Regions from separate parts of the Actinoplanes missouriensis 431 genome, predicted to be linked through region 2. Evidence: riboswitches for the same ligand, from Rfam matches in the RefSeq annotation. Region 2 holds a riboswitch; each other region holds the start of a gene.
What was found. Region 2 has a riboswitch for cobalamin ahead of AMIS_RS21025 (CbtA family protein). Riboswitches for the same ligand answer to the same signal wherever they lie in the genome.

Region 1 (4,177 bases), 2.7 Mb from region 2:
GTGCCGCGTCGGTGCCGTCCGAGGCGGACATGCCGACGTTCTTGCCGGGCAGCCACTCCAGATTGCCGTGCTTGCCGACGTGGACCACCGCGTGCGCGCCGAAGTCGTCGGCGATCCACCGGTACGCGGCCAGGTAGTGATGTGACGGCGGCAGGTCCGGGTCGTGGTAGATCGCGACCGGGTTGGCGCCGAACCCGCGCGGCGGCTGGACCATGACCACGATGTTCTCGTCGCGCAGCGCGGCCAGGACGATGTCGCCGCCGTCGACGTAGAGCTCACCCGGAGCGGGTCCCCAATGCTCCGCGACGCGATGCCGGAAGTCCTCGGGCAGAGTGTCGAACCACGATTTATACGAAATGCCAGAAATGCGCACCGGGTTGCCCGCGAGCTGCTCCTCGGTCAGCCAGTCCGGGTCCTGCCCGCCGGCCGCGATCAGCGCGTGGATCAGCCCGTCGCCGTCGTAGGAGCCGAACTCCCCGATCCGGTAACCGGCCGTGGAGAGGGCGTCCAGCAGCGCCACGGTCGAGGCCGGCGTGTCCAGGCCGACCGCGTTGCCGATCCGCGAGTGCTTGGTCGGGTAGGCCGACAGCATCAGGACGATCTTGCGCTCGGCCGGCGGCACGTGCCGCAGCCGGGCGTGCGCCACCGCGATCCCGGCGACCCGCGAGGCCCGCTCCGGGTCGGCGACATAGACCGACAGCCCGTCCGGGTCGATCTCCTTGAACGAGAACGGGACCGTGATGATCCGCCCGTCGAACTCCGGGATCGCCACCTGCGTGGCGGCGTCCAGCGGCGACAGCCCGTCGTCGCTCGCCTCCCATGCGGCCCGCGAGCTGGTCAGGCAGAGTCCCTGCAGGATCGGCACGTCCAGGTCGGCGAGCACGCCGACGTCCCAGGCCTCGTCGTCGCCACCGGCGCCCGCCGTCGCCGGTTTGGTGCCACCGGCCGCGAGCACGGTCACCACCAGGGCGTCCGCGGTGCGCAGCTCGGCCAGCAGCTCCGGCGGCGCGGTCCGCAGCGACGCCGTGAAGATCGGCAGCGCGCGGGCGCCCTTCGCCTCGATCGCCTGGCAGAGCGCCTCGACGAACGCCGTGTTCCCGGCCATGTGATGGGCGCGATAGTAGAGAACCGCCACGGTCGCCGGCCCGCCCTCGGACGCGGCGCGCGGCAGCACACCCCACTGCGGCGCCTCGACGGCCGGCGCGAACCCGTTGCCGGTCAGCAGCACCGTGTCCGACAGGAAGTCGTGCAGCGAGGCGAGGTTCTCCGCACCGCCTTGCGCGAGGTAGACGTGCGCGTCCGCCGCGACACCGGCCGGGACCGTGGAGAGTTTCATCAGGTCGGCGTCCGGGGCCTGCTCACCGCCGAGGACGACCACCGGGACGTCGGCGGCGAGCAAGGAGTCCAGGCCCTCCTGGAAGGCACGGCGGCCACCGAGGATGCGGACGACGACCAGGTCGACGCCGTCGAGCAGGGCGGGAAGATCGGCGACCGAGGTCCGGGCCGGGTTGCCCAGCCGCCAGGCCGAGCCGCTGGCCCGGGCGCTGAGCAGGTCGGTGTCGGACGTCGACAGCAGCAGAAACACGCGTTGCGCTCCCCCTCGGGGTCCGCGCCCCGGAGTCGTTGGGATCACGGCGAACGGAGTTCCTGACTTCCGGGCACAGAACCCGGTCACAGTGGCGGGACCGCGCCGGATTCGCACCGGCTTCCTCCGCGGCTTCGCCGCTCGTAGAGCTCCCACCTTTCCGAACGCTCCGGCCCGCCGTCAAGGTGGGGTGACATCACCGATACAGCCGAGCCGATCCAGCCGAGCCGATCCAGCCGAGCCGATCCAGCCGAGCCGATCCAGCCGAGCCGATCCAGCCGAGCCGATCCAGCCGAGCCGATCCAGCCGCGCCGTCCCAGTACAGCCGAGCCGATACAGCCGGAGGGCGACCCGAGGATGTGGTCCTGTCGGTGGCCGCCCGTAGTATCCGGGCCGTGACACCCCTCCGGCAGTCCGACACCGACGCCTGCCCCGGCGCTCTGCGGTTGCATGCCGCGGCCGACGGGCTGCTGGCGCGTGTCCGCCTGCCCGCCGGCGTGCTGAGCGGCGAGCAGCTGCGGGCCCTGCGTGAGCTGACCGAGCAGTTCGGCGACGGTTTCCTGGAGCTGACCTCCCGAGCGAACCTCCAGGTCAGAGGCGTGCAAGCGAAGGACGCGGAGACCTTGGCCGCTCGCTTGCGCGCCGCCGGCCTCCTGCCGTCGGCAACCCACGATGCGGTACGGAACATTGCCGCGCCCGTGCTGGCCGGCCCGGTGATCCGCGCCCTGGTCGCCCGGCTGGACGCCGCTCTCATCGGCGACCCCGCCCTGTCCGGGCTCCCGGGCAAGTTCCTGTTCGCGATCGGACACGTCCCCCTAGCCGCCGACGTCACCGCCGTCCCCGCCGGCACGTCGCCCGCCGGCACCGCCACGGGCAGCACGATTGCCGGTGGCACTACCCGCACCGGCACGGGCGGCCGGTTCGTGATCCGGCTCGGCGGCCACGACACCGGCATCCGCGTGGACGAGGACGCCGTGGTCCCGACGATGCTGGCGGCGGCACACGCGTTCCTCGCCGAGCGGGAAGCACAACGCTCCGGCGGCCCAGCGGCCTGGCGTCTGCGCGAGCTCACCGACGGCCCCTCCCGCGTAACCGCCCGCGTCCGCGCCGCCCACGACCCGGCCGCCGCGCACGAACCGGCCGCCGCCCACAACGCGGCCGAGGCGCACGGCAAGCCCGCCGCCGCCGCGACGACCGCCCCGCGCGACCCGGAACCCGCCACGCCGGTCGAGGTGCTGGAGCCCGGGGATCTGCTCGGTGTGCTTGACCAACCCGGCTCCCCGCTCGTCGCGGTGGGTGCGCTGGTCCCCCTCGGGCGGCTCGGGGGCGTACCCATGAAGGTCTTGGAGAAGGCGACCCGGCTCGTCATCACACCGTGGCGCGGCGTGCTGGTGACCGACCTCCCGCGCGCCGACGCGGCACCGTGGGCGGACCAGCTGATCGATTCCGGTCTGGCACTGGCGGCGGACTCGCCGTGGGTGGGTGTCACCGCGTGCGCCGGCCGCCCCGGTTGCGCGAAATCCCTCGCCGACGTCCGGGCCGACGCCACCCGATCCGCCCGGTTCGTCGACGGCCTCCCGGTCCACTGGGTCGGCTGCGCGCGGGCGTGCGGCAGCCCCGCGGGCCGGCACGTCCAGGTCCAGGCCACCCCCGTCGGCTACCGGGTGTCCCACCCGGACGCCGGCGCCGCGACCGACACCGACACCGACACCGTTGACCCCCGCCGCGATCTTGGAGCTGTCGTGGCGGCAGCGAGGAGGCCCTGATGGAGTACGTGCGCGACGGCGCTGAGATCTACAAGCGGTCGTTCGCCACGATCCGGGCCGAGGCGGACCTGAGCGGCCTGCCGTCCGATGTGGCCCGCGTCGTGGTGCGGATGATCCACGCCTGCGGGATGGTGGACCTGGTCGAGGACGTACGGTTCAGTCCCGGCGTGGCCACCGCCGCGAGGAAGGCGCTGCTCGGCGGCGCCCCGATCCTCTGCGACGCGGAGATGGTGGCCTCCGGCGTGACCCGCGCCCGGCTGCCCGCCGCCAACGACGTGATCTGCACGCTGCGGGACCCGGCCGTGCCGGAGATCGCGGCCCGGATCGGCAACACCCGCAGCGCCGCCGCCATGGATCTCTGGGGTGACCGGCTGGAGGGCGCCGTGGTGGCGATCGGCAACGCGCCGACCGCGCTGTTCCGCCTGCTCGAGATGATCGAGGCGGGGGCGCCCCGGCCGGCGGCGGTGCTCGGGATCCCGGTCGGTTTCATCGGCGCGGCCGAGTCCAAGGAGGCGCTCGCCGGCTCCGGACTGGAATACCTGATCGTGCGCGGGCGGCGCGGAGGCAGCGCCATGACCGCCGCCGCCATCAACGCCCTGGCATCGGAAAATGAGTAGGCACATGACGACCAGCGCCAATACCACCAACGCGACACCGCCCGGCCGGCTCTACGGCGTCGGGCTCGGCCCCGGCGACCCCGAGCTGGTCACGGTGAAGGCCGCCCGGCTGATCGAGGCGGCCGACGTGGTGGCGTACCACGCGGCCCGGCACGGCCGCAGCAACGCCCGCGCGATCGCCGCGGGTTACTTCCGGGACGGGCAGATCG
Region 2 (4,177 bases):
GTGGTGATGAACCGGGCGTTGCGCGAGGTGGTCGGCCTGTCGCCGTACGCGCCGGTGCCGGACGATCTCCCCGCTCACGTCGGCGGGATGCTCCACCGTCCGGATCTGACGCCGCTGCACTGGGAGGAGACCCCGCTGATGCGGGCGCTCGGCGGCGAGCAGGTCGGCGTCTCCGACGTGCTCACGGTGCGTCCCGGGCACCGGATCCGCACCTTCGCCGCCACCGCGAACCCGATCGTCGGCACCGGTGGCCGGCGGCTCGGAGCGTTGTCGGTGGCGCACGAGGTGACCGCGCTGCGCCGGGCCGAGAAGTTCCGGGACTGCCACCGCCGGGTCGAAGTGGTGCTGCGGACCGCGGAGTCGGCCGAGGACGCGGCGCCGGAGATCCTCGAACCGGTGGTCACGACGCTGGGCTGGCCCTGCGCGGAGCTGTTCCTGATCGACGACGCCCACGGCGACCTGCGCTCGGTCGGGCACTACGACGCGACCGGCGCGGACCCCGGCGACGGGCTGTTCGGGCACGTGCCGGCGTACGGGCACGGGATCACCGGCCGGGTCTGGGAGACCGGGCAGCCGCTCTGGGTGCCGGACATCGCGGACACCGCCGCCTACATCCCCCGGCCCGCCGAACGGGCACGCATCGACATCTGCCTGCGGCGCGGCATCCGTACGGTCCTCGCCGTCCCGGTCCGCGACGGCGGCACCATGCTCGGGGTGCTGACCTGTTACGCCGGCACCCCCGAGGTCCAGGAGGACCTGCTGACCGTGCTGCTCGACGGGGTGGCGTCGCAGATCGGCGTCTACGTGGCGCTGCGCCGCGCCGAGCAGCTGGCCCGGCAGCTGAGCCGGGCGCAGAACGACTTCATCGACCTGGTCGGCCACGAGATGCGCACGCCGCTCACCTCGATCACCACGAACGCCGGCGTGCTCGCCGAGGAGGCCGGCGGGCTGGACGACGAGCAACAGCAGATGATCCAGTCGATCAGCCGGAACAGCGCCGCGCTGCAACGGATCATCGACACGCTGCTGGACCTGGCCGGCCTGGACTCCGGTCACCTCGGCCTGCGGCTCACCGAGATCGACCTCGCCGCCCTGGTCACCGACGCGGTGCAGACCGCCCGGGCGAGCACGGCGCTCGACATCGACCTGTGGGTGCCGCCGGCCGTCGGAGTACGCGGCGACGCGGACCGGCTGCGCCAGGTGATCACCGATCTGCTGTCGAACGCGGCGACGTACAGCCCACCCGGCGGTCACGTCGTCGTCACGCTGACCGCCGGCGCCCAGACCGCCGAGCTGAGCATCGCGGACAGCGGGATCGGCATGCCCGCCGAGGAACGGGAGCGGGTGTTCGACCGGTTCTTCCGCGGCAGCAACGTGCGCCACCAGGGGATTCCCGGCAGCGGACTGGGACTCAGCCTGGCCCGCACGATCGTCGCGCTGCACGGCGGGACCATCCGGCTGGACGCCAACGAGCCGGCCGGGACGATCGTGCGGGTGCGCCTGCCGAAGGCCTGATCGCAGAGTTGTGCCGCTGCTCCGGGCACCACTAGGTTGAGGATGCCAACTGCGGCGACGCGAGGGAAGCCGGTGGGAGTCCGGCGCGGTCGCGCCACTGTGACCGGTCCTGCGAGGGGCCGGGAGTCAGGGAACTCGCCCGTCGCAGCCCCACGATCGGGACGCGTCATCCCGTTGGAGGTTCGCTCTCTCATGTCTGCGTCTTTTCCGGCTGGGCAGCCCCGTTTCGTGTCGTTGCTCTTGCGGGGCCTGCTCGCCGGGCTGATCGCCGGTCTGCTGGCCGGCGGGTTCGCCTTCGTGTTCGGTGAGCCGCACGTCGACGCCGCGATCGCCATCGAGGAGGCCGCCGCGCCCGCCTCGTCCACCGACGCGGCGGAGGATCCGCTGGTCAGCCGCAACGGGCAGAAGGCCGGCCTGGTTCTCGCCACCACCCTCTACGGCATCGCGATGGGCGGACTGCTCGCCACCGCCTACACGCTGCTGCGCCGCCGGTTCCGGATCGCCGCGGACAGCCGGGTGGCGCTCGTGCTGGCCGGATCCGCGCTGGTCGGGGCGGTGCTGGTGCCGTGGGTGAAGTACCCGCCGAACCCGCCCGCCGTCGGCGACCCGGCCACCATCAACCAGCGGACCTGGAGTTATCTGGCGGTGCTCGTGCTCGGCCTGGTCGCCGTCTGGGCCGCGGTGATCGCCGCCCGCACGCAGACCGTGGAGTGGCGCCGGGCGGTGGCCGCGACCCTGGCGTTCGTCGTGGTGGTCTCCGTGGCGTACCTGCTGCTGCCCGGCATCCAGGAAGTGCCGGAGTCGTTCCCGGCGGCGCTGCTCTGGGAGTTCCGGATCACCTCGCTCGGCGTGCAGGCGGTGCTCTGGACCGTGCTGGGCCTGGCCTTCGCCGCGCTGGTGACGCCGCGGGTCACCGCTGCGGAGCCGGCCGCCGCCGTCGCTGCCTGACGTTCAGCACGCAGTCGCCGCAGGTGCCGCCGCCCGGGATCCGGTAGTACAGGCAGCAGTTGTTGCGGGTCAGCGTTCTCCGGTGATGACGATCGGGGCGGTGCAGGACGGCCGTCCCGATCAGTGGTTCCCGGGACAGCAGCCCCTCGATCAGGTCGCCCGCGTCCGCCCCCTGCGCGGCCATCATCGTGGCGGCGCCACCGAGCGCGGACGCCACGTTTCCCCACAAAACCCGGGGCGACACCACAAATTGGGTACGGAACACCTCCAGCACCGGCGCGACCAGTATTTCGATCACCGTGTTGAGACCTGTGACAAGGTCACCGGTGCCGGCCGTCAGTCCGGCGCACGTGATCGGGATCGGTCCCCGGTCCACCGGCTGCCACCGCATCCGAGCCGGCTCCGGGATCGGGACCGCGCCGCCGGCCACCGCGGCCGCCAGCGGCGGGGAGACCAGGCGAGCCGCCAGTCCGAGGAAGACGGTCGACGCGACCGCGCGTCTAGGCAGGTCACCGGGGTTGAGCCCGCCCATCGCGGCGAGCAGCCGGGTGGCGGTGTCCACCCGATCGGCGAGCACCGCGGGGTCCTGCAGATCGGTCAGCGGCCTCGTCCCGCCGACCGGAGCTTGTGTCTCCCACGTGCAGTAGGGACCGAACCGCGCAGCGGCTTCCAGCGCGGGCGTCGCATCGATCGGGTCGGCCATGCCGGCGACGGTATCAGCGAAGCCTCAACCGACAGTTCAACGATACGGTTCAGGGGTATGACCGACGTCAACGCCCTGTTCCCCGACCCGCAGTCTCCAAGCACCCAGCCGGCAAGCCCGCAGTCCCCAAGCACCCGGCCGGTGAGCCCGCGGTCCCCAAGCGCCCAGCCGGCAAGCCCGCAGTCCCCGAGCACTCAGCCGGTGAGCCCGCGGTCCCCAAGCGCCCAGCCCTCAAGCACCCAGCCGGTGAGCCCGCGGTCCCCAGGCGCACACCTCGCAAGCGGGCAGTTCCCCAGTGCGCGCCCCGCAAGCGGGCAGCCCGTAAGGCCGCAGCCCGCCAGCCCGCTGTTTACCGGCCCGCCCCGGCTGCTTGCCGTCGGCGAACCCACCCACGGCTCGGAGCCCCTGCTCCGGCAGCGCAACGACCTGTTCCGGTCACTCGTCGAGCGGCACGGCTACCGAACCATCGCGATCGAGAGCGATTGCCTGATGGGCCTGATCGTGGATGAATACGTCGCCGGGGGCGCCGGCACGCTCGACGATGTGATGAAGCGCGGATTCAGCCACGAGTGGGGCGCCTTCGAGGGCAATCGCGAGCTGGTCCAGTGGATGCGTGAGCACAACACCAGCCGTGATGCCGCCGCCAGGATCCGTTTCGCGGGCTTCGACGGCCCTCTGGAGATAACCGCCGCGGCCAGCCCCCGAGAGGCCCTGACGGGTCTCCGCTCAGCCTGCGCCTCAGCCCTCCCGCCGTCCCCGCCGTTGCCATCGGCGCAGGAGCTCGACGATCTACTCGGCGCAGACGAACGGTGGACGAACCCGGCCGCCATGATGGACCCGTCGCAGTCCATCGGGCGGACCACCGAGGCCCTGCGGTTACGCGTCCTCGCCGACGAGATGGCAGGCCTGGTCGAAGCGTGGACGCCACAGCTCGGAGCCGACGTGGACCGGGCGCGCCTCTATGCTCGAACCGCCCTCGGACTGCTGCGCTACCACTACGCGATGGCCGAC
Region 3 (4,177 bases), 1.3 Mb from region 2:
CGGCCAGGTCGGGGAACTCGCCGAGGGCGTGCCGGGCCAGCAGGCAGGCCCCGAGCGCGGTGCCCTCCGGGGTGTCCGCGACCGCGACCGGCAGATCGAGCGCCGAGGCCAGCACGCTCACCCACAGCTCGGACGCGGCCGCCCCGCCGGTGGCCCGGATCTCGGTGACCGGGTACCCCTCCGCCTCGAACGAGTCCCGCACCAGCGCGAGCTGCTGGCACACCCCCTCCACGGCGGCGCGGACCAGATGCGGGCGCTTGTGCTCGCGGCGCAGCCCCAGGTACGCGCCGCGCAGACCGGGACGCCACCACGGCGCCCGCTCACCCAGCAGGTAGGGCAGGCAGAGCAGGCCCTCGCTGCCGGCCCGGACCCCGGCCGCCTCCTCCAGCAGCGCCGCGTCCCGTTCGTCGGCGTCCTCGCCCTCGGCGCCCGGCCGCTCGAACCCGGCCGCGAAACTCTCGCCGGCCCACCGGACCACCGAGCCGGCGTTGTTCACCGCGCCGCCGATCACCCAGCGGTCCTCGGTGAGCGCGTAGCAGAACAGCCGGCCCGCCTCGTCGCTGGCCGGCCGGTCGACGACCGTGCGCAGCGCGCCGCTGGTGCCGAGCGAGACGGCCGCGATCCCGGCCGGGGTTGCGCCCACGCCGAGGTTGGCGAGCGGACCGTCGGCGGCCCCGATGATCAGCGGAACGGCCTCGTCGAGCCCGGCCGCCCGCGCCACCTCGGGCCGCAGCCGCAGCCGGGTCGTCGTCGGCACCACCTCGGCGAGCTGCTCCGCGCGCACCCCGGCGATCCCGAGCGCCTCGTCGTCCCACTTGCGCGAGTGGATGTCGTAGAGGCCGGTGCCGGAGGCGAGCGACAGGTCCACCTGGAACGGCCCGCCGGTGAGCGCCGCGACGATCAGCTCCTTCACCCCGCCCCACCGGGGCGTGCCCCGCAGGGTGTCCGGGTCGGTCGCCTCCCACCAGGCCAGTTTGGTCAGTGGCGACATCGGGTGCACCGGGGTGCCGGTGCGCGCCTGCAGGACCTTGGCCCGCCCGGCCGCGACGATCTGCTCGCACTGCCCGGCCGAGCGCCCGTCCGCCCAGGTGATCAGCGGGCCCAGCGGCTCGCCGTCCGCGGACATCGGCACGAGCGCGTGCAGGAACGCGCTGAGTCCGATCGCGATCACCCGGTCGCCGTTTTCCCGGCACGCGGCGGCGACGTCGGTGAGCGCCTTCACCGCGGCGTCGACCAGCTGCGCCGGGTCGAGCTCGGCGCGACCCGGCCCGGGCACCGACAGCGGGTAGTGCACGCTGGTCAGCGCGCGTATCTCCCCGCGCGGCCCGGCGGCGACGCCCTTGGTGGCGGTGGTACCGGTGTCGATGCCGATCACAACGTCCATGCGTGGCCTCCCTCGTCCTGCCCTTCGCCTTACCCGGCGGACATCCTTTCGTACCGGCCCGGCGCGCCGCTCGTCATCGCCCCGGTGACCGCTGCCCGCGGGGCCGCCCGGGACGCCGGAGCGATCGTTGTCACCGGTGCTCGCGTTGACGCGTACCCCGCCGGTGAGAAAGAGTGACCGGCGAGCGGTAGCGGAGGAACCCGGTGCGAATCCGGGACGGTCCCGCCACTGTGACCGGGGAGCGACCCGCAGCACAGCCACGGCTTCGACAGGGGCCGGAAGGCGCGGTGATCGCCGATCCGGGAGTCAGGAGACTCCGGCCGCTCGTTCGTGGCTGACGTGCGGGCGTGGACACCCGCGCAGAAGGGGACCCTCGTGACAACTCCCTACCCGTTCTCGGCCGTCGTCGGCCTCGATGACCTGCGCCTCGCGCTGCTGCTGACAGCGGTCTCACCCGCCGTCGGCGGCGTGCTGGTGCGCGGCGAGAAGGGCACCGCGAAGAGCACCGTCGTGCGTGCGCTGGCCGGCCTGCTGCCGGGCATCGCGACGGTACGCGGCTGCCGGTTCGCCTGTGACCCGGACGCCCCGGATCCGGGCTGCCCGGACGGCCCGCACCCGATCGGCGGCCCCGCCGACGCCCGCCCGGCCCGGCTCGTCGAGCTGCCGGTCGGCGCCACCGAGGACCGCGTGGTGGGCACGCTGGACCTGCAGCGGGCGCTCAGCGACGGGGTGAAGGCGTACGAGCCGGGCCTGCTCGCCGCCGCCCACCGGGGCGTGCTCTACGTCGACGAGGTGAACCTGCTCCCGGACCACCTGGTCGACCTGCTGCTGGACGCCGCCGCGATGGGCCGCGCGCACGTCGAGCGCGACGGCGTGTCGGTGAAGCACGCGGCACGGTTCCTGCTGGTCGGCACGATGAACCCGGAGGAGGGTGAGCCGCGCCCGCAGCTGGTCGACCGCTTCGGCCTGGTCGTCACCGTGGCGGCGCCCCGCGACGCGGCGCAGCGGGCCGAGGTGGTGCGCCGCAGGCTGGCCTACGAGGCCGGCCCGGACGGGTTCGCCGCCCGGTTCGCCGAGGCCGAGCGGGAGTACGCGGCCCGCATCGCCGCCGCCCGCGCCCAGCTCCCCGGCGTGCGGCTCCCCGACACGGAGCTGGACCGGATCGCCCGGGTCTGCCTCGCTTACGGGGTGGACGGCATGCGCGCCGACATCGTGGTGGCCCGCTGCGCCGTCGCCCTGGCCGCCTGGCACGGCCGCGACCGGGTGACCGCCGACGACGTCCGCGACGCTGCCCGGCTGGCCCTGCCGCACCGGCGGCGCACCGATCCGCTCGACCCGCCGGGCACCGACGAGGAGAAGCTCGAACAGGCCCTGGCCGAGGCCGAGCAGGAGGCCCTCCGTGAGGCCGAGGCCGAGCGTCAGGCGGCGGAGTCGTCCGCCGGTGAGGCTTCCGGGCCGGCCGATGACGACGGCGACGACCCGGACGGCGACGGCCCACCCAGCGGCGGTGGCGGTGGCGGACCGGAGGGCCCGCGGGACGGCGGCGGTCCGGCGAGCGGCTCCGGGGCGGCGGCGGACGGCTCCGGGGCGGCGGCGGACGGCTCCGGGCAGGCAGGGGACGACTCAGGGCAGCAGGAGCAGGCCGCGCAGGGGGACAAAGCGGGCGCGGCGGCGACCGCTGGGCCGGCCTACCGAACGCGGACACTGCGCATCTCGGCCCGGGGTGAGGGTGGTCATGCCGGGCGGCGCTCTCCGGCCTACGCCCGTCGCGGGCGGGTGGTCGGCAGCCGTACCCCGATCGGCAAGCTCGCCGGCGCCCCGCACCTTCCGGCGACGCTCCGTGCCGCCCTGGACCGAGCCGGCGCGGAGGCGGCCTCCCGGGCGCCCTCCGACTTCTCCGAAATGTCGGGAAAGCGGGTCCGGGTGGCGCCTCGGGATCTGCGGGAGTCGGTGCACGTGGGGCGGGAGGCGAACCTCGTGCTCTTCGTCGTGGACGCGTCCGGATCGATGGCGGCCCGGAAGCGGATGACGCTCGTGAAGACGGCGGTGCTGTCGTTGCTGCGGGACGCCTACCAGCGGCGGGACCGGATCGGGATGATCACGTTTCGGGGCGCGGACGCGGAGGTGGTGCTGCCGCCCACGTCCAGCCATGAGGTCGGCGTGATGCGGCTGGCGGCGCTACGGACCGGTGGGCGGACCCCGATCGCGGCCGGGTTGCGCGCCGCGGCGGCGACCATCGCGACCGAACGCCGCCGTGATCCGCGCCGGCGGCCGTTGCTGGTGTTTGTCACGGACGGGCGGGCCACCAGCGGCCCGGATCCGCTGCGGCTCGCGCCGATGCTGAACGGGGTCGCGACCGTGGTCGTCGACTGCGAGTCCGGTCCGATCCGTCTCGGTCTTGCGGGACGGCTTGCCACGGCGCTGAAGGCCGAGCTGATGCCGCTCGAACGGTTGCAGGCAGCGGTCGTGCCCGGCTCCGCGGCGGCGCCCGCCCCGGCGGACCGCGCGTATCGCCGGGCGGCCTGAACCCCGCACGCAGGCGGGGAGCGGCACGCGGGAAGCGGGACCACTGACGGTGGGTGAGGGGAGCGAGCCGGCCCGCGCCGGGTCGCCGGGTTGTCGGGGACGGCTTGGGGTGGCGGGACGGCGTCGCCCGTACAGAGAAAAGGGTTGAAGAATGCCTCAAGGCAAAGTCGCGGTGACTCCGGACGACGGGCTGACCACGCGGCAGCGGCGGCGGCAGGCGGTGTTCGCCGTGCACACCGGGGCGGGCAAGGGGAAGTCGACGGCGGC

Region 1: it holds a riboswitch for cobalamin, as region 2 does, so the genes downstream of both, cobN (cobaltochelatase subunit CobN) here and AMIS_RS21025 (CbtA family protein) in region 2, are expected to answer to the same signal.
Region 3: it holds a riboswitch for cobalamin, as region 2 does, so the genes downstream of both, AMIS_RS26705 (VWA domain-containing protein) here and AMIS_RS21025 (CbtA family protein) in region 2, are expected to answer to the same signal.

Annotation. Positions count from the first base shown of each region.
Region 1 is NC_017093.1:7,167,707-7,171,883, forward strand. Features, by position in the region: gene cobN (cobaltochelatase subunit CobN) at 1-1,585, opposite strand, end outside; adenosylcobalamin (AdoCbl) riboswitch at 1,639-1,715, opposite strand; gene AMIS_RS32690 (precorrin-3B synthase) at 1,981-3,351, shown strand; gene AMIS_RS32695 (precorrin-8X methylmutase) at 3,351-3,968, shown strand; gene AMIS_RS32700 (precorrin-2 C(20)-methyltransferase) at 3,973-4,177, shown strand, end outside.
Region 2 is NC_017093.1:4,477,555-4,481,731, forward strand. Features, by position in the region: gene AMIS_RS21020 (ATP-binding protein) at 1-1,515, shown strand, start outside; cobalamin riboswitch at 1,522-1,672, shown strand; gene AMIS_RS21025 (CbtA family protein) at 1,744-2,463, shown strand; gene AMIS_RS21030 ((2Fe-2S)-binding protein) at 2,426-3,166, opposite strand; gene AMIS_RS21035 (erythromycin esterase family protein) at 3,533-4,177, shown strand, end outside.
Region 3 is NC_017093.1:5,773,212-5,777,388, reverse strand. Features, by position in the region: gene AMIS_RS26710 (gluconokinase) at 1-1,384, opposite strand, end outside; cobalamin riboswitch at 1,553-1,723, shown strand; gene AMIS_RS26705 (VWA domain-containing protein) at 1,760-3,910, shown strand; gene cobO (cob(I)yrinic acid a,c-diamide adenosyltransferase) at 4,062-4,177, shown strand, end outside.